DNA from 4 places in the Kitasatospora sp. NPDC051702 genome. Region 3 is predicted to be linked to each of the others. Evidence: riboswitches for the same ligand, from Rfam matches in the RefSeq annotation. Region 3 holds a riboswitch; each other region holds the start of a gene.
The links. A riboswitch is a leader RNA that binds a small molecule or an ion and turns the genes downstream of it on or off. The one in region 3 is predicted to bind cobalamin.
Positions count from the first base shown of each region.

Region 1: another riboswitch for cobalamin. It lies ahead of metE (5-methyltetrahydropteroyltriglutamate--homocysteine S-methyltransferase); the one in region 3 lies ahead of AB0N04_RS27945 (peptidase).
Region 2: another riboswitch for cobalamin. It lies ahead of AB0N04_RS01985 (HoxN/HupN/NixA family nickel/cobalt transporter); the one in region 3 lies ahead of AB0N04_RS27945 (peptidase).
Region 4: another riboswitch for cobalamin. It lies ahead of AB0N04_RS06660 (iron ABC transporter permease); the one in region 3 lies ahead of AB0N04_RS27945 (peptidase).

Region 1 is NZ_JBFAZB010000025.1:67,009-71,163, forward strand. Features, by position in the region: gene metE (5-methyltetrahydropteroyltriglutamate--homocysteine S-methyltransferase) at 1-1,469, opposite strand, end outside; cobalamin riboswitch at 1,648-1,851, opposite strand; gene AB0N04_RS21410 (condensation domain-containing protein) at 2,275-3,702, shown strand; gene AB0N04_RS21415 (lipase family protein) at 3,879-4,155, shown strand, end outside.
Region 2 is NZ_JBFAZB010000002.1:12,342-16,496, reverse strand. Features, by position in the region: gene efp (elongation factor P) at 1-94, opposite strand, end outside; gene AB0N04_RS01990 (aminopeptidase P family protein) at 171-1,277, opposite strand; gene AB0N04_RS01985 (HoxN/HupN/NixA family nickel/cobalt transporter) at 1,391-2,506, opposite strand; cobalamin riboswitch at 2,538-2,731, opposite strand; gene AB0N04_RS01980 (metalloregulator ArsR/SmtB family transcription factor) at 2,814-3,197, shown strand; gene AB0N04_RS01975 (hypothetical protein) at 3,249-4,155, shown strand, end outside.
Region 3 is NZ_JBFAZB010000040.1:10,679-14,833, reverse strand. Features, by position in the region: gene AB0N04_RS27955 (prenyltransferase/squalene oxidase repeat-containing protein) at 1-192, opposite strand, end outside; cobalamin riboswitch at 300-429, opposite strand; gene AB0N04_RS27950 (flagellar hook-length control protein FliK) at 596-1,075, opposite strand; gene AB0N04_RS27945 (peptidase) at 1,127-2,212, opposite strand; cobalamin riboswitch at 2,311-2,451, opposite strand; gene AB0N04_RS27940 (enoyl-CoA hydratase) at 2,548-3,321, opposite strand; gene mmsB (3-hydroxyisobutyrate dehydrogenase) at 3,318-4,155, opposite strand, start outside.
Region 4 is NZ_JBFAZB010000005.1:70,302-74,456, reverse strand. Features, by position in the region: gene AB0N04_RS06675 (CGNR zinc finger domain-containing protein) at 1-139, shown strand, start outside; gene sodX (nickel-type superoxide dismutase maturation protease) at 136-600, opposite strand; gene sodN (superoxide dismutase, Ni) at 778-1,173, shown strand; cobalamin riboswitch at 1,272-1,411, shown strand; gene AB0N04_RS06660 (iron ABC transporter permease) at 1,588-2,652, shown strand; gene AB0N04_RS06655 (ABC transporter ATP-binding protein) at 2,652-3,428, shown strand; gene AB0N04_RS06650 (ABC transporter substrate-binding protein) at 3,437-4,155, shown strand, end outside.

The sequences.
Region 1 (4,155 bases), on a different contig from region 3:
GCCTTCTCCTGGAAGGCGATGACCTCGCGGACTTCGGCCTCGATGCGCCCGCGGTAGCCGTCGGCGTCGATCCGCCCGGCGGCGAGGTCCGCGCGGGCAGTGCGCAGCTCGGTGGTCTGCGGGAACGAGCCGATCGTCGTGGTGGGCAGCAACGGCAGTCCGAGGCGGGCGCGTTGGGCCTCGGCGCGCTGCGGGTAGGCCTGCGGGCGGCGGGCGTCGGCCGCGCTGACGGCGGCGGCCCGGGCGCGGACGGCCGGGTCCCGGGTGATCGGGGAGCCGGCGCGCGAGGCGAGGTCGGCGCGGTTGGCGGCGAGGTCGGCGGCGATCGCGCCGGTGCCCTCGCGCAGGCCGCGGGCGAGCAGGGCGGTCTCGGCCGTCTTCTGCCTGGCGAAGGCGAGCCAGCGGGCGATCTGCGGGTCCAGGTCCCGTTCGGCGGTGGCGTCGAGGGGGACGTGCAGCAGCGAGCAGGAGGTGGCGACGTCGACGCTGCCGGCGAGGCCGAGCAGGGTGGCCAGGGTGGCGAGCGACTTCTCCAGGTCGTTGATCCAGATGTTGCGCCCGTCGACCACGCCGGCGACGAGCCGCTTGCCGGGCAGCCCGCCGACGGCGGCGAGGTCGTCCAGGTTGGCGGCGGCGGGGCCGGTGAAGTCCAGGGCGAGGCCTTCGACCGGGGCTGCGGCGAGCACCGGCAGGGCCGCGCCGAGGCGGTCGAAGTAGCTCGCGACGAGCAGCCTGGGCCGGCTGGTGAGGGCGCCCAGCTCGCGGTAGGCGCGGGCGGCGGCGTTCAGCTCGGCCGGGGTGCGGTCCTGGACGAGCGCGGGTTCGTCCAGCTGCACCCACTGCGCACCGGCCGCCTGCAGTTCGGCGAGCAGTCGCGCGTAGACGGGCAGCAGCCGGTCGAGCAGGGTGATCGGCTGGAAGTCCTCGGCGACGCCGGGGGCAGGCTTGGCGAGCAGCAGGTAGGTGACGGGGCCGACCAGCACCGGGCGGGCGTCGTGACCGAGGCCGAGGGCCTCGCGCAGCTGCGCGACCTGGTGGTCCGGGTCGGCGGTGAAGACGGTGTCGGGGCCGAGTTCGGGCACCAGGTAGTGGTAGTTGGTGTCGAACCACTTGGTCATCTCCAGCGGAGCGACCTCCTGGGTGCCGCGCGCCATGGCGAAGTACCCGTCGAGCGGGTCGGCGTCGACCGCGGCGCGGTGGCGGGCGGGGACGGCGCCGACGGCGACGGTGGTGTCCAGCACGTGGTCGTAGAGCGAGAAGTCGCCCGTGGGGACTTCGTGGACGCCGGCCTCGGCGAGCTGCCGCCAGTTCTCCCGGCGCAGGTCGGCGGCGGTGGCGAGCAGGGCGTCTGCGGTGACGGCGCCCTTCCAGTACCCCTCGACCGCCTTCTTGAGCTCCCGGTCGCGGCCCTGGCGGGGGTAGCCGTGGGTGGTGGCGCGGGTTGCCGCGGCTGCGGACTTCGTCGTCAAGGGACTCTCCTTCGCGAGTCTGCTTCCTCTGGTCCCCGGGGACGGGACGAGGGTGCGAAGGGGTGCCCGACCGGGCGCGGCCGCGGGCGCAGGGATGCGCCGGACCCGCCTGGTGTGCACGCCGACCCGCCCACGAGGTCACCGGGATGTCCGCGCGCGATCGGTCGCGTGCGGGCAGTGGCAGGTCTTCGGACTCGCGGGCGCGGCCGCCCTGGTCAGGGCGGTCACCTACTGGCCGTCGCTTCCCAGGCCCGTCCGGGCCCAGTGCGTATGACGGCGGTCGTTCCCACTCACCGCTGCGGGGCAGTCCCGGAATGGCCACGTGAATGGCGTCACCGGGTTCCCTCTTGCGACGCGCCTGCCTGGCGGACAGGGCGAACCAGCTGCCCGGCCAGCCTAGTGCGAACCCGCGGCCGGGGGCGCGGAAATCCCACCACGTGTCCACGGGGTGAGACGTGGCCGGTCCCCCGGCGGCACCGGCCGTCGCGGCGGCCGTGGAATCCGCCCACCGCGACGGGCCCGACCGCACTCCGACGCGGCGCTCGACCCGCCGTTCGACCGCGGGTCCCCGCAGCTCCGGCGTGCGCTCGTACGCCGACGGCCCAGCCGTGAGGGGATCCCGGCGGGCCGAGCCCGGTCCGCGGACGCGCCGGAGGGCACGGCCCCGGCGTCCGGTCACCGTCACCCGAACGGCGGCTGCCCGTATCCGAGCGCCGGGCCGTCGCGTTGGTACGGCACCAGCTGGTGGGCCGACATCCGACCGCTCTGGTACCACCCGACGACGACAGCGGCAGAAGAGGGCGACATGCTCCAGATCTCAGTCGAGGACTCCGAGATCGGCCCGGGCGAGGCCCACCGGTGGCACCTGGTCCCGTTGACCGGCGGCGACCCCGCCCCGCGCCGGATGACCGGTTACAACCAGGCGAAACATTTCACCGTGGCCCAGCACGCCCAGAGCGTCGACGAGCCGATCCGCTCCTACGTCGCGGCCAGCTTCGAACTGGCCGGTCCGGTCGACCTGGACGCGCTGGCGGTCGCGCTGCTCCACCTGGTGCGGCGTCACGAGGTGCTCCGGGCGGTCTACCAGCCGCTGGGCGGGGACCTCGGCTGCGAGGTCCTGTCGCCCGGGGAGGTGGCCCTCAAGCACGTCTACGCCGGCCCGTTGGAGACGCCCGCGGAGGTCGAGCGCCACCTCCACGACGCGTTCAAGGAGGTGGACACCCTCTCCTGGCCGCTGATCACCATGGGCGCGGTGGTGCGGCCGGAGTCGACCACCGTCTGGTTCTCCTGCGACCACCTGGTCACCGACGGCCTCTCCAGCGCGATCGCCGTCAACGACATCACCACGGCCTACCGGAGCCTCACCGCGGCCGGAACCGCTGCCGGAGCCGAGGCCGACCCGGTCCGCCCGGCACGCCCGGCCCGCACCGAGGATGCGGCCCAACAGCCGGGCAGCTACCTGGAGTTCAGCCGCGGCCAGCGCCGGGCCAACCGCGCCATGCGCGCCGACGACGCGCGGCTGGACTACTGGCGGGCGTTCCGCGACCGCAACGGCGGCCTCTTCCCCCGCTTCCCGCTCGACCTCGGCGTCCGGCCCGGCCGGCTGTACGCGCCGACCGCCGGCACCGAGCGCCTGCTCAGCGCCCGCCAGGCCGAGGCCTTCGGCACCGCCTGCCGGGCCCGCGGCGGGCGGCTGTCGATGGGGCTGCTCGCCGGGCTGGCGATCGCCCTGCGGCAGGAGGGCGGGCCCGAGGTCTACCGCGGCCTGGTGCCGGTCAACGAACGCGGCCGGGGCGTCTACGCGGAGTCGATGGGGTGGTTCATCAACACCCTGCCGATCGAGTTCCCGGTCAGGCCGCGGGCGGGCTTCGGCGAGGTGCTGACCGCCGCCCAGGACGCCTACGGGCAGCTGCAGGCCCACGCCGGGGTGCACTTCGTGAAGGCCTGGCGGCTGCTCGCCCCCGCCGAGTACGCGCGGCTGCACTACTGGCCGCACGCGGTGAACTTCTACTCCTACATCGACTTCCGCCGGCTGCCCGGTGCCGACCGGCACGCCGCCCAGCGGGCCCGCCTGCACGTCTGGGTCTCGGGCTGCAACGGACTGCTGCAGTGGCTGCACCGCACCGACGACGGTCTGTTCGTCAACACCATCCACGTCGACACCCCGCAGGCCCGGGCCACCAACCGGGCCCTGCTGGACGGCTTCACCCGCGTGCTCACCGACGCCTCCTGACGCACCGGCGCGCCCGTCCGAGCCCCGATCCCGCCCCTCCGCCCCTCCGCCCCCGGCCCGCCACCGACGGGCCGGTCCGCCATCCGGCCGCAGCGATTGCCCCGCCCTCCGCACCGAGTGAGCATCGTCACATCAGGTGACGTGGCGTCACCCTGTGCAGCGAGAGGAATCGACGAATGAGGGCATGGCTTCGAGCCGGCGCGGTGGCCGCTCTGCTCACCCTGGTGTCCGCGGGGCAACCGGCCGCGGCCGCGGGCGGCGCGTGGGGGCACGGCGACGACCACGGCGGCGACACCGCCCGGTGTGCGCCGGGTGTCCCGCTCGGTCCGGACGGCCCGGACTTCTACGAGCCGCCGTCCCCGCTGCCGGACGGCCCGCACGGCACCCTGATCTGGGCCCGGCAGGTCCCCGCCCCGGAGCACGCGCACGCCTGCCGGATCCTGTACCGCTCCA
Region 2 (4,155 bases), on a different contig from region 3:
CGGGCTTGACGTGCTGGAACTCGACGACGGACCAGAGCTTGCCGCCCTCCAGCTTGAGGACCATGCCGTTCTTGAGATCGTTCGTGGAAGCCACGGGCGCACTTACTCCTGGATATAGCTGTCAAGGAACCAAGGGGTGCGTCCTGCCGCCGACGGCCCGGGGGCCGCGGTCACAGGGCGAGGAGCTCCTTGGTGGTGATGGTGAGCAGCTCGGGCCCGCCCTCCTCGAGGGGGCGCACCACGAGCGTGTCCTCGATCCGGACACCGCCCCTGCCCGGGAGGTGGACCCCAGGACCGACGGTGACCGGTACGCGGCTGTCCAGTTTACCCATGTCCGAAGGGCCGAGGCGCGGCGCCTCCCGGATCTCCAGCCCGATGCCGTGCCCCACCGGGTGCGGGGACGCCTCGGTGTGGCCGGCCGCCTCCAGGATCTGCCGCGCGGCCCGGTCGGGCACGTACTGCTCCACGCCTGGTCCGAGCGCCTCCCGGGCGGCCCGCTGGGCGCGGAACACCAGCCGGTGCAGCTCGACCTGCCAGGGCGCGGGGGCGGCGCCGATCACGAAGGTCCGGGCGGTCGAGATGCCGTAGCCGCGGTACTGGGCGCCCATCACCACGGTCAGGAAGTCACCCTCCTCCACCCGGCGGTCGGTCGGCTGGTGGGCGGGCTGCCCGGAGTGGCTGCCGGTGCCGACGGACACCGGGAAGGCCGCCCGGTCCGCACCGTGGTCGATCATCCGGCGTTCCAGCTCCATCGCCAGGTGCCGCTCCGTCCGCCCGACCAGGATCGACTCCAGGAGCTCGCCGAGCGCCTGGTCGGCGATCTCGGCGGCGATCCGCAGGTCGGCGATCTCGTGCTCGTCCTTGACCACCCGCAGCCGCTCCACCAGCCGGTCCAGGTCGGCCAGCCGGGCACCGCCGGACAGGCCGGCCACCGACCGGTGCCGGCTGACGGTCAGGTCGTGCTCCTCCACCGCCAGCGCCGCCAGCCTGAGCCGCGCCGCGGCCTCGGCCGCCGCCAGGGCGGTGTCCGCCCCGGCCGGCACCGGCACCTGGGTGACGTCCGGGGCGATCAGGTGCTCCCCGGTGTCGTCCGGCGGCAGGTCGTCCGGCAGCGCCAGCAGTGCGCGGTCCCTGGTGAGCAGCAGCGTCGCCCCGCAGGGCGCGCAGCCGGTCAGATACCGCACGTTCGCCGCCCGGGTGATCAGCGCCGCATCGGCCCCGGCCGCACTGCAGTGCTCCCTCACCCGCTCCCGCCGACCCGCGTACGCATCAGACATGCGTCGAGCCTACGAAGCCGCACCCCGTTCCGCCCGCCGAGCACTCCCGAGGGGGCACGTCGCCGCTGCCCGCACGCCCCGGCTCGCACCCCGGGCCGACCGGTTCGGGGCTGTCACTGCCCGGTCGGCTGCCAGCGCTTCTCGACCCCGGCCAGCTTCCAGTAGCCGATCGCCGCGGCCCAGACCACCACGAAGAGCCCGGCGATCGCGTACCCGACGTTGTCCAGCGAGATGTCCGCGATCCAGCCGCTCACCGGGTCGGTCAGGTCGAGCTTCTCGTGCAGCACGCCGACCAGTTCGATCGTGCCGATGACGAAGGCCACCGCGATCGACAGCCCCGTGATCGTCAGGTTGTAGTACACCTTGCGCACCGGGTTGGAGAAGGCCCACTGGTACGCGAAGTTCATGAACGTCCCGTCCAGCGTGTCGAACAGGCTCATCCCGGCCGCGAAGAGCAGCGGCAGGCAGACGATCGCGTACCAGGGCAGCCCGGCCGCCGCGCCCGAGCCCGCCATCACCATCAGGGTGACCTCGGTCGCGGTGTCGAAGCCCAGGCCCAGCACCATGCCCACCGGGAACATCTGCCCCGGCCGGGTGATCGACCGCGTCGCCCGGTTCAGCACCCTCGCCAGGAAGCCGCGCGAGTTCAGGTGCTCCTCCAGCTGCGCCTCGTCGTACTTCCCGGCCCGCATCGCCCGGAACACCTTGAGGATGCCCACCAGCGCCGCCAGGTTGAGCGCGCCGATCAGGTACAGGAACGCGCCGGAGGCCGTCGTGCCGACCATCCCCAGCCACTGGTGGGTCGTCGACTCGTCGTCCATCAGGGTGTTGGCCAGCTGGGCGCCGCCCGCCACCAGGGCGGCCATGATGACCACCATCGAGGAGTGCCCGAGGGCGAACCAGAAGCCCACCGACACCGGGCGCTTGCCGTCCGCCATCAGCTTGCGGGTGGTGTTGTCGATCACCGCGATGTGGTCGGCGTCGAAGGCGTGCCGCATGCCGAGGGTGTACGCGGTGATGCCCAGGCCCACCCCGAAGACCTGGGTGCCGACCGCGTAGTTGTGGGGCGCGACCAGGAAGAACAGCGTCCCGAACGCGACCACGTGCATGGCCAGGATCACGCCCATCAGTCCGGCCGTGCGGACGGTGTCCTCGCGCTTCCAGCGGAACGTCGGCAGTGCGGACGGCGCCGCCGGCGCCCCGGGGGCGGCGGTTTCGGGCAGGGTCATACGCGGATCACGCTCCAGCACCTCGTGGAAAGACTTCGTGAGATGCCGTGGCCGGTCTCCTGGCTTACGGGGCACCCGTACCCGCCTTCCCAGACGCGCGAAGCGCCCAGTGGCGTCGTGGATACGGACGACTCCCCCCGATCACAGTGGCGAGGGCCGCTCCGGACTGGGACCCCTGAGGGTCCGTCACCGGTCTTCCCGAGCACCACGGCGGGCAACACCGTAGGGGGCCCGGCTCCACCCATGCAAGGCTGCGCACCTGCGCAGGTGTCCAGGATCACAGGCCCCGGCCTGCGAGAATGTCCGCATGCATCTCGTACCGGCCGACCGCGCGGACCACCGCACCATCGACGGACACCGGGTCTGCGAGGCCATCGCCGCCATCGGCGACACCGCGCACGTCCGCACCTGGGCCGAGCGGTTCTCCCTGCTCGCCGACCCGGGCCGGCTCGCCCTCCTGCTCGCCCTGCACCGCGCCGGCCCGCTCGCCGTGACCGACCTCGCCGTCGCCACCGGTATGCGCGACCCCGCCGTCTCCCAGGCCCTCCGACTGCTCCGCACCGCCGGCGTGGTCACCGGCGACCGCGACGGACGCGTCGTGCGCTACCGGCTCGTCGACGACGCCCTGCGCCCCCTCCTCGACCCCTGCGCCGCCGCCGACCACCACGAACCCACCGCTGCCACCGGCTGACCCGCCCCGGACGGACCCGCCGGAGCGGGGCCGGATGAGTACGATCTTCGTGTGCTGAACCGCCTGCGGCGCCGGCCCCGGCCCTGGCCCGACGAAGACCGCTGGGAGACCTGGCCCGTCCGGGCCCGCGTCCTCGCGGTCGCCCGCACGCTCACCTCGGCCACCCGGGTGCTCGACGTGCTCACCCTGCTCGTCCGCCCGCAGCTCGGCGTCCGGTGCTACCTCACCGTCAACCCGGGCTCGGCGTTCACGGCGGGCCTCGGCCCCTACCTGGCCGACCAGCAACCCGCCGTCACGGTCATCCCGTGGGAGGAGGCCGTCCGGTACGAGTTCGACCTCGCGGTGTCCTGCGCGGTCCACGCCTCCATGCACCGGCTGCGCGCCCCGCTCGTCGTCCTCCCCCACGGCGCCGGCTACAACCGCCTGGTCGCCGAGTCCACCGGGGACGGGGTCAGTGCCGCCGGCCTGTCCCGTCAGGAGCTCACCCACCGGGGGCGGGTCTTCCCCGCGGTCATCGGGCTGTCCCACGAGGAGCAGTTCGAGCGGCTGGCGGCCACCTGCCCCGAGGCGCTGCCGCACGCACGGGAGGTCGGCGACCTCACCTTCTCCAGGATGCTGGCCAGCCGCGGCCGGCGGGACGCCTACCGCGCCGCCCTCGGGGCCGTCGACGGCCGGCGCCTCGTCGTCGTCACCTCCACCTGGAGCAGGCACTCCCTGGCGGCGCACTGCCTCGACCTGCCGCGCCGGCTGGTCACCGCGCTCCCCGCCGACGAGTACGCCGTGGCCGTGGTCCTGCACCCCAACGTCTGGGACCGGCACGACCCCGAACTGCTGCTGGCCACGGCCCGGGGCTCCGGCCTCAGGCTGATCCCCCCGCACCAGGGCTGGCAGACCGCCCTGGTCGCCGCCGACCTGCTGATCGGCGACCACGGATCGGTCTCCTTCTACGGCGCGGCAC
Region 3 (4,155 bases):
GTCGGCGAGGTAGGCGGCGCCCCTGGCGACGTCCGGCGTCCGGCCCGCGGCGGGGACGGCCGCCCCGGCGAGCGAGACGGCGGGCCGGCCGACAAGCGCCGTGCCGCAGGCGGTGACCGCGAGTGCTGCGGCGGCCAGCAGGGACGTGGTGCCCCGGCTCCTGTGGCGCGTACGACTGCTGCTGACCCTCACCGGCGTCTCCCTGGTCGGTCGACGCGGGGAGCAACGGCGCAGCCGACGGCTGCCGGTGGAGCGCGCAGCCGTCGGAACTGCGTCGTAGTCCGCGACGACGCGAGTGCTCTCTGAACAGACCCCGGTTCAGGCATTCCGGCTCATCCGCCCTGGGCGGATCTACGGTTGCGGGTCAGCGCCGGAGTTGGACCGGCTTCCCCTGAGGACCGAGGTGAAAAACCGGTTCATCAGACCACGTCAGCGGAGTGGGAGTCAACGGCCCGTCAGATGGTCCGCTCACCCTGACGGGACGGGCCGCGCGGATCAGGACGGCCGGGCGCCTCCTGCCGCACCGCAGGGCGTGCCGGAGCTGCCGGCACCCCTCCCCGCGGGGCTCCGGGGTGCCGGCAGGTGCCTCCGGACGTCAGGGCGCCGTGATGCCCGGCTGGGCGCCGGCGCCGAAGGACCAGCCCTCGACGTCGCCGGGGGCCGGATTGTAGCTGCCCGCGCCCAGGCTGCTGTACGACCAGGGCCCGCCGTGCTGGGCGTGCCAGTAGGACCAGTAGGCGCTGCCGGTCGGGTTGGTGCAGGTGGCCGGCAGCGCGTTGATCTTGCAGACGAAGCCGGGGAACCGCGGGTGGAAGGCGTACGTGAATCCGGCGCCGGTCAGCGCGGCGAGCCCGGTGGCCGGATCGCCGGGTGCGCAGCCGGTCTCGACGCCGCCGCCGACGGCGGTGAAGTCGACCACGACGGTGACGCCGGTGGTGCCGCTGCAGGCGGCCGCGTGGGCCGCGGGGGCCTGGACGGCGGAGGCGCCGAGCAGGCCGGCGGTGAGGGCCGCGGCCGCGGCGATCGAGCCGAGCGCGCGGCGGGCCGGTCTGGCCGGGGTGAGGGTGTCGGTCATCGGAACTCTCCTCGTGGGCTCAGGGGTTCGGTGGCTCAGGAGTTCGGTGGCTCAGCGGGCGGCGGGCGCCGGGCAGGCCAGGGTCGGGGCGGCCGGACGCGCGCCGGCGGCGGAGAGGGTGGCCAGCGGGGTGCCGGCGAGGCCGAGCGCGGCCTGCGCGGTGGCCCGGGCGCCGTTGGCCGGGTCGAATCCGGTCGCGTCGTAGGCGACGGCGCCGCGGACCGCCGGGTCGGCGGAGCAGCCCTGCTGGAACTTCACCAGCCGGCTCCAGCCCTTGAGGCCGGCGCCGAGGCGTCCGCCGGCCAGCAGCGCCTGGGTGGCCAGGCCCGTGGTGTTGGCGTTGGAGGCGGTCGCCCCGGCGGCCGCGAAGCCGCCGTCGGCGTTCTGGTGGGCGGTGAGCCAGCCGAGGCCGGCGTTCGCCTTGGCGGTGCGGCCGGTGGCGGCGAGGGCCTGGGCGGCCAGCGCGGTGGCGTCCGGGTCGCTGGTGCAGGTGGTCTGGCCGAAGGAGACCGGGTAACCGCCGTCCGCGCACTGGCTGTTCGCCAGGAAGTCGACGGCCGCGGCGGGGGCGCCGCCGGGGGTGCGGTGCAGGGCGATCAGGGCGAGCGACTGGCCGAAGGCGTTGCTGTAGTCGCCCCACTGGGAGCGGTCGGAGAAGCGGCCCTCGGCGGTCTGCAGGGAGCGCAGCCGGGCCGGCAGGTCGACGCCTCCGAAGGCGGTCGGGTTCGCGCCGCGGACCTCGGCGGCGAGCAGCAGCTTGGCGGTGGCACCGGCGTAGGCCTCGGTGGTGCCGTCGCCGAGGTAGCCGCCGAGGATCTCGGGCTTGGCCAGCCAGGCGGTGGCCCGGGCGGCGGCCTCGTCGGAGCCGTGGGAGGCGGCGAAGGCCAGCACGGCGTCGACGGTCAGGCCCTGGTCGGGGTAGGCGGTGCCGTTGAACACGGACTCGAAGTGGTCGCCGTCGACGAGCTGGCGGGCCAGCCAGCCGCCCGCGGCGGCGTCGGGGCGGATCGTCGGGGCCGCGGTCGCGGCGGGTGCGGCGGCGGGCGCGGCCTGGGCGGCGGTGGCCGCCGGGAGCGCGGTGGCGAGGGCGAGGGCGGGTATCGCGAGCAGACCGAGAGTGCGGCGGAGGGCGGGCATGGCTGCCTTTCCGGGCCTGGACGCAGGGGCCCGGAGGGCGCCGGCGGCACGCCGGGCAGCCCTCGGAGCTCCGGCCCGCAGACCACGACGGGAGGAGGGGGTGACACACCTCCGCCGCCGGGTACTCGGGCTCGCCGCCGACGGGACGTCGGCGGCCTACCGTTGCGGGTCAGCGCCGGATTCGAACCGGACTTCCCCCGTCGGCGGAGTCACAACATGACGGCCCATCATGGCGAAGACGCGAAGATCCGGTCAAGGGACGGTGCGCCACGTCACGGTTCCGGCACCGGAACACGGCACCGCGGGCCGCGCGCAAGGTGCCGGAACCGTACGGGTCAGCGGTGGCGGAACTCCGGCAGGCGCTTCTCGGCGAAGGCGGCCATGCCCTCCTTCTGGTCGGCCGTCGCGAACGTCGCGTGGAACAGCCGCCGTTCGAAGCGCACGCCCTCGGCCAGGGTGGTCTCGAAGGCGCGGTTGACGCTCTCCTTGAGCATCGCCACCGCCGGGGCGGACATCGCCGCGACGGCCTCGGCGGTGGCCAGCGCCTCGGTCAGCAGCTGGTCCGCGGGGACGATCCGGGAGACCAGGCCGGCCCGCTCGGCCTCCTCGGCGCCCATCATCCGGCCGGTCAGGCACAGCTCCATCGCCTTGGCCTTGCCGACGGCCCGGGTGAGCCGCTGCGAGCCGCCTATGCCCGGGATCACCCCGAGCTTGATCTCCGGCTGCCCGAACTTCGCGGTGTCGGCCGCCAGCAGGACGTCGCAGAGCATCGCCAGCTCGCAGCCGCCGCCCAGCGCGTACCCGGCGACGGCCGCGACGACGGGCTTGCGCAGGGCTCCGAAGCGGTCCCACGCGGCGAACCAGTCGCCGAGGTAGGCGTCCACGAAGTCCAGGGACTGCATCTCCTTGATGTCGGCGCCGGCCGCGAAGGCCTTCTCCGAGCCGGTGACCACCAGCGCGCCGACCTCCCGGTCGCGGTCGAACTCCTCCGCGGCCGCCACGACTTCGTTCATCAGCGTGGTGTTGAGGGCGTTCAGCGCCTTGGGGCGGTCGAGCGTGATCACGCCCACCCGGCCCCTGCGCTCGACCAGGATCGTCTCGAACGTCATGCGTCGTCCTTCCTGAGGGTCGTGATGATGGCCGAGAAGTCCAGCCCGGCGCCCACCTCCTCGGCGAACGCCGCGTACAACTCGGCTGCCCTGCCGCCCAGTTCGGCGGGGACGTCGGAGGATGTCGCCGCCGCGGCCGCGAGTCCGAGGTCCTTGGCCATCAGGGCGGCGGCGAAGCCTCCGGCGTACCCGCGGTTGGCCGGGCTGGCCGGGACGGGCCCGGGGACGGGGCAGTTGCTGGTCAGTGCCCAGCACTGCCCGGAGGCGGCGGAGGCCACGTCGAACAGGGCCTGGTGGCTGAGCCCGAGGCTCTCCCCGAGCACGAAGGCCTCGCTGACCGCGATCATCGAGATGCCGAGGATCATGTTGTTGCAGATCTTCGCGGCCTGCCCCGCCCCGGACGTCCCGCAGTGCACGACCCGGCGGCCCATGGCGGCGAGCACCGGCTCGGCCTCGGCGAAGTCGGGCCCGTCCGCGCCGACCATGAAGGTCAGGCTCGCGGCCTCGGCGCCGGGCACGCCGCCGGAGACCGGCGCGTCGACGGCCCGGTGCCCCGCGACCCGGGCGAGGTCGGCGGCGACCCGGGCGTCCCCGACCGCGATGGTGGAGCAGTCGACGAACAGCGCTCCCGCTGCCGCCTCCGTCAACTCGCCGTAGGAATCGAGGACATGGCGTCCGGTCGGCAGCATGGTGAGCACCACCTCGGCCTCGCCGACCGCTTCGGCGGCGGAAACCGCGATCTTCACTCCCCGGGCCGCAGCCCGTTCCCGGGCCTCCGCCGAGAGGTCGTAGCCGGTCACCCGGTGTCCGGCGGCGACGAGGTTGGCGGCCATC
Region 4 (4,155 bases), on a different contig from region 3:
CAACGCCTACCTGGACACCTCGACCAACCGCTCCCGCCGCTACTGCTCGGACCGCTGCGCGACCCGCGCCAACGTCGCCGCCTACCGGGCCCGCAAGCGCCAGGAGGCGGAGGCCGCGGCGCCGGGCAACACCCCCTAGCGCGGCTGCGGCGGGTGGACGTCCTCCACCCAGAGGCCCAGCCGGCGGGCCAGGCCCGGGACGGCGGCCAGCCGGCCGCCGAGCAGCAGCCGCTCCAGCCGGCGGCCGGGCGCCAGCCAGGCCGGGCGCGGGCGCAACCGCAGCAGCACCCGGCCGAGCACCAGCTCGTCCGGCACCGGGCCGTAGCTGCGGCTGTCGCTGTCCACCGGCCGGTTGTCGGACAGCAGCCACCAGCCCGCCGGGCGGCGCTCGGCGGCCCGCTTGACCACCAGCAGGTCCTGCTGGAAGGGGTGCCGGAAGAGCACCACCGCGCCCGGGCGGATCGGCGCGCCGTAGCGCACCAGCAGCTGGTCGCCCTCGCGCAGGGTCGGGACCATCGAGGGCCCGGCCACGTCGACCAGCCCGAACGGCAGCGCGCCGCCGCCCCGGGCGCCGCCCCCGGCTTCCGCGCTCCGCGCCACGACTCCTCCTCCCGACCGAACGGTCCCAGTCTGCCGCACGGATCGTCACCCCGTTCGATGTCCGGATTACCCCGGTTCCGGGTCCGCCTTTTGCCCTAGGCCCACCGCCCGATCGCGAAACCCGCAGGGCGGAAGGGTAATCTCGGGCGCGGGAAGACGATCTAAGGAAGGACTCCCATGTTCTCTCGTCTGTTTGCACCGCGCGCCACCGCCCACGCCCACTGCGACCTGCCCTGCGGCGTGTACGACCCGGCGCAGGCCCGGATCGAGGCCGAGTCGGTCAAGGCCACCCAGGAGAAGTACCAGGCCAACGAGGACCCGCACTTCCGCGCCCGCGCCGTCATCATCAAGGAGCAGCGCGCCGAGGCCGTCAAGCACCACATCTCGGTGCTGTGGAGCGACTACTTCAAGGCCCCGCACTTCGAGAAGTACCCGCAGCTGCACGCGCTGATCAACGACACCCTGAAGGCCGCCTCGGCCGCCAAGGCGTCCACCGACCCGGCCACCGGCCAGGCCCTGCTGGACCTGATCGCCGAGGTCGACAAGATCTTCTGGGAGACCAAGCAGGCCTGAGCCTGACGCGTCGCCACCCGACCGCCCCCGTCCGCACCGCCGGACGGGGGCGGTCGTGCGTCCACGGCCGACCCGGCCGGGACCCACCCCGGTAAGGGTTGCCTAGCCTGAGTGGCTGTTATGCTGCCAGGGCGTCCGAGGGGGAAGTCCGGTGTGAGTCCGGCGCTGACCCGCAACGGTGAGCGCGGCCCGCACGGCCGCGCCAGCCCGATCGCCCCCGGCCGCTGACCTCCCGACAACTCGCCGTGGACTGCGAGGGGACGGCGCCGCACGGGCCCGCGCCCGCCCGGCGCCCGCCCCCGCGCGCCCGCGGCCCGAGGCAAGGCGCACAACCCCGGTGAACGAGCGCAGCGAACGGACCGTCAACAGGTGCGCGCGGGCCCACGCCCGTGTGCGGCCCGGCGGGGCCGGCACGTGAGCGGCGCCGCGGCCGCGCCGCCCGCCCGGCGGATACCCGCCCCGCCCCTCGCCCTCGGCCTGGCCGTCGCCCTGCTGCTCTCGCTGGTCTGCGGGGTCGCGCTGGGCGCCGCCGGCCTCGGCCCTGCCCGGGTGCTGCGGCTGCTCGCCGCCGGGCTGACGGGCGGTCGACTGGAGGCCGACGAGGCCGCCGCGTACGCCATCGTCTGGGAGATCCGGCTGCCGCGCACCGTGCTGGCCGCGGTGGTCGGCGCCGGGCTCGCCGCCACCGGGGTCGCCGTGCAGGCTCTGGTGCGCAACGCGCTGGCCGATCCGTTCGTGCTCGGGATCTCCTCCGGCGCGGCCGTCGGCGCCAACGCCGTCCTGCTGCTGGGCGCCTTCGCCTCGCTCGGGGTGTGGGCGATCTCGGCCTCCGCCTTCGGCACCGCGCTGCTCGCCATGGTGCTGGTCTACCTGGCCGCCCGGACCGCCCACGGACTCACCCCGCTGCGCCTGGTGCTCACCGGCACCGCGCTCTCCTACGGCTTCTCCGCCGCCACCGCGCTGATGGTCTTCGCCGCCGCCCGCGGCGAGGCCGCCCGGGACGCCATGATGTGGCTGCTCGGCAACCTCGGCGGCGCCACCTGGGGATCCGTCCCGATCGTCGCCGCCACCGTGCTCGCCGGCCTGGTCCACCTGCACTGCTCCGCGGGCCGGCTGGACGCGCTCGCCATGGGTGACGAGACGGCCGCCTCGCTCGGCGTGGACCCGGACCGGCTGCGCCGCGAGCTGTTCGTGGTGACCGCCGCCGTCACCGGCACGGTGGTCGCGGTCAGCGGGGCGATCGGCTTCGTCGGGCTGATGGTCCCGCACCTGGCCCGGATGCTGGTCGGGGCCGGCCACCGCCGGGTGCTGCTGGTCGCGCCGGTGGCGGGTGCGCTACTGCTGGTCTGGGTGGACATCGTCTCGCGGACCCTGCTGGCGCCCGCCGAACTGCCCGTCGGGGTCGGCACCGCGGTGCTCGGCGTGCCCTGCTTCCTGTTCCTGATGCGCCGCCGCGGCCACGCCCTCGGGGGGCGCTGATGGACCTCTCCCTCGACCGGGTCTCGGTCGACCTGGCCGGTGCCCGGCTGGTCCACGACGTCGTGCTGAAGGCCGCCGCCGGGCAGGTGGTCGGTCTGGTGGGGCCGAACGGCAGCGGCAAGTCGACCCTGCTGCGCTGCGTCTACCGGGCGCTGCGGCCCGCCGCCGGGGCCGTCCTGCTGGACGGCGCCGAGCTGCACGCGCTCCCCGCCCGCGAGGCCGCCCGGCGGGTGGCCGCGCTGCCGCAGGAGCACTCCGCCGAGTTCGACTTCACCGTCGCCGAGGTGGTCGCGATGGGCCGGCTGCCGCACCGGAGCGGGCTGGGCGGGCCGGGCCCGGACGACCGCGCGCGCTGCGCGCGGGCGCTGCGCCGGGTCGGCGCCGAGCACCTGGCCGGACGGGGCTTCCCGAGCCTGTCCGGCGGCGAGAAGCAGCGGGTGCTGATCGCCCGCGCGCTGGTCCAGGACCCGCGGCTGCTGGTGCTCGACGAACCCACCAACCACCTGGACATCGCCCACCAGTTGGACGTGCTGGCGCTGGTCCGGGAGGCCGGGCCGACGGTGCTCACCGCCCTGCACGACCTCAACCTGGCGGCCGGCCACTGCGACCTGCTGTACGTGCTGCGGGCCGGCCGGATCGTCGCCTCCGGGCCGCCCGCCGAGGTGCTCCGGCCCGACCTGCTGGCCGAGGTGTTCGGCGTCCGGGCCACCCCCGTCCGGCACCCGGTGACCGGCGCCCTCCAGCTGCTCTTCGACCGTGTCCACCCCACCCGCTAGGAACCCGCTTGCGCACCAAGGCCGTTGCCTCCGCCGCCCTGCTCGCCCTCGGACTCACCGCCTGCGGCGCGGAGATCGCCCCCGGCGACGCCGCCGCCGGCTCCGCCCACTACCCGGTGACCGTGCAGAACTGCGGCACCGCGCTCACCTTCGACCGCAAGCCCGCCCGGGCGGTCACCAACGACGTCGGCATCACCGAGCTGATGCTCGCCCTCGGCCTCGCCGACCGGATGGCCGGCTACGTGATGCCCGACGACAAGGGCCGGGTCGACCAGGTCGCCTGGAAGGACGGCTACCAGCGGACCGCGTGGCTCTCCAGGAAGGAGATCACCAAGGAGATCGTGCTGGACGCCCGGGCCGACCTGGTCTTCGCGGGCTGGCACTACGGCTTCGACGAGGGGAGCGGCTTCACCCCGCAGGCGCTGAAGGACCTCGGCATCGGCTCGTACGTGCTCAGCGAGTCCTGCCGCAGCGGCCGGGGCCCCGAGCGCGGGGTGATGTCCCCGCTGGACGCGCTCTACACCGACCTGGCCAACCTGGGCGAGGTCTTCGACGTCCGGGACCGCGCCGACCGGCTGATCGCCGACTTCCGGGCGCAGGTGGCCGCCGTGCCTGAGCCCGCGCACCGGCCGTCCGTCTTCCTGTACGACAGCGGGAAGGACAAGCCGTACACCGCCGGGAGGTTCGCCGCGCCCCAGGAGATCATCGCCAGGGCCGGCGGGACCAA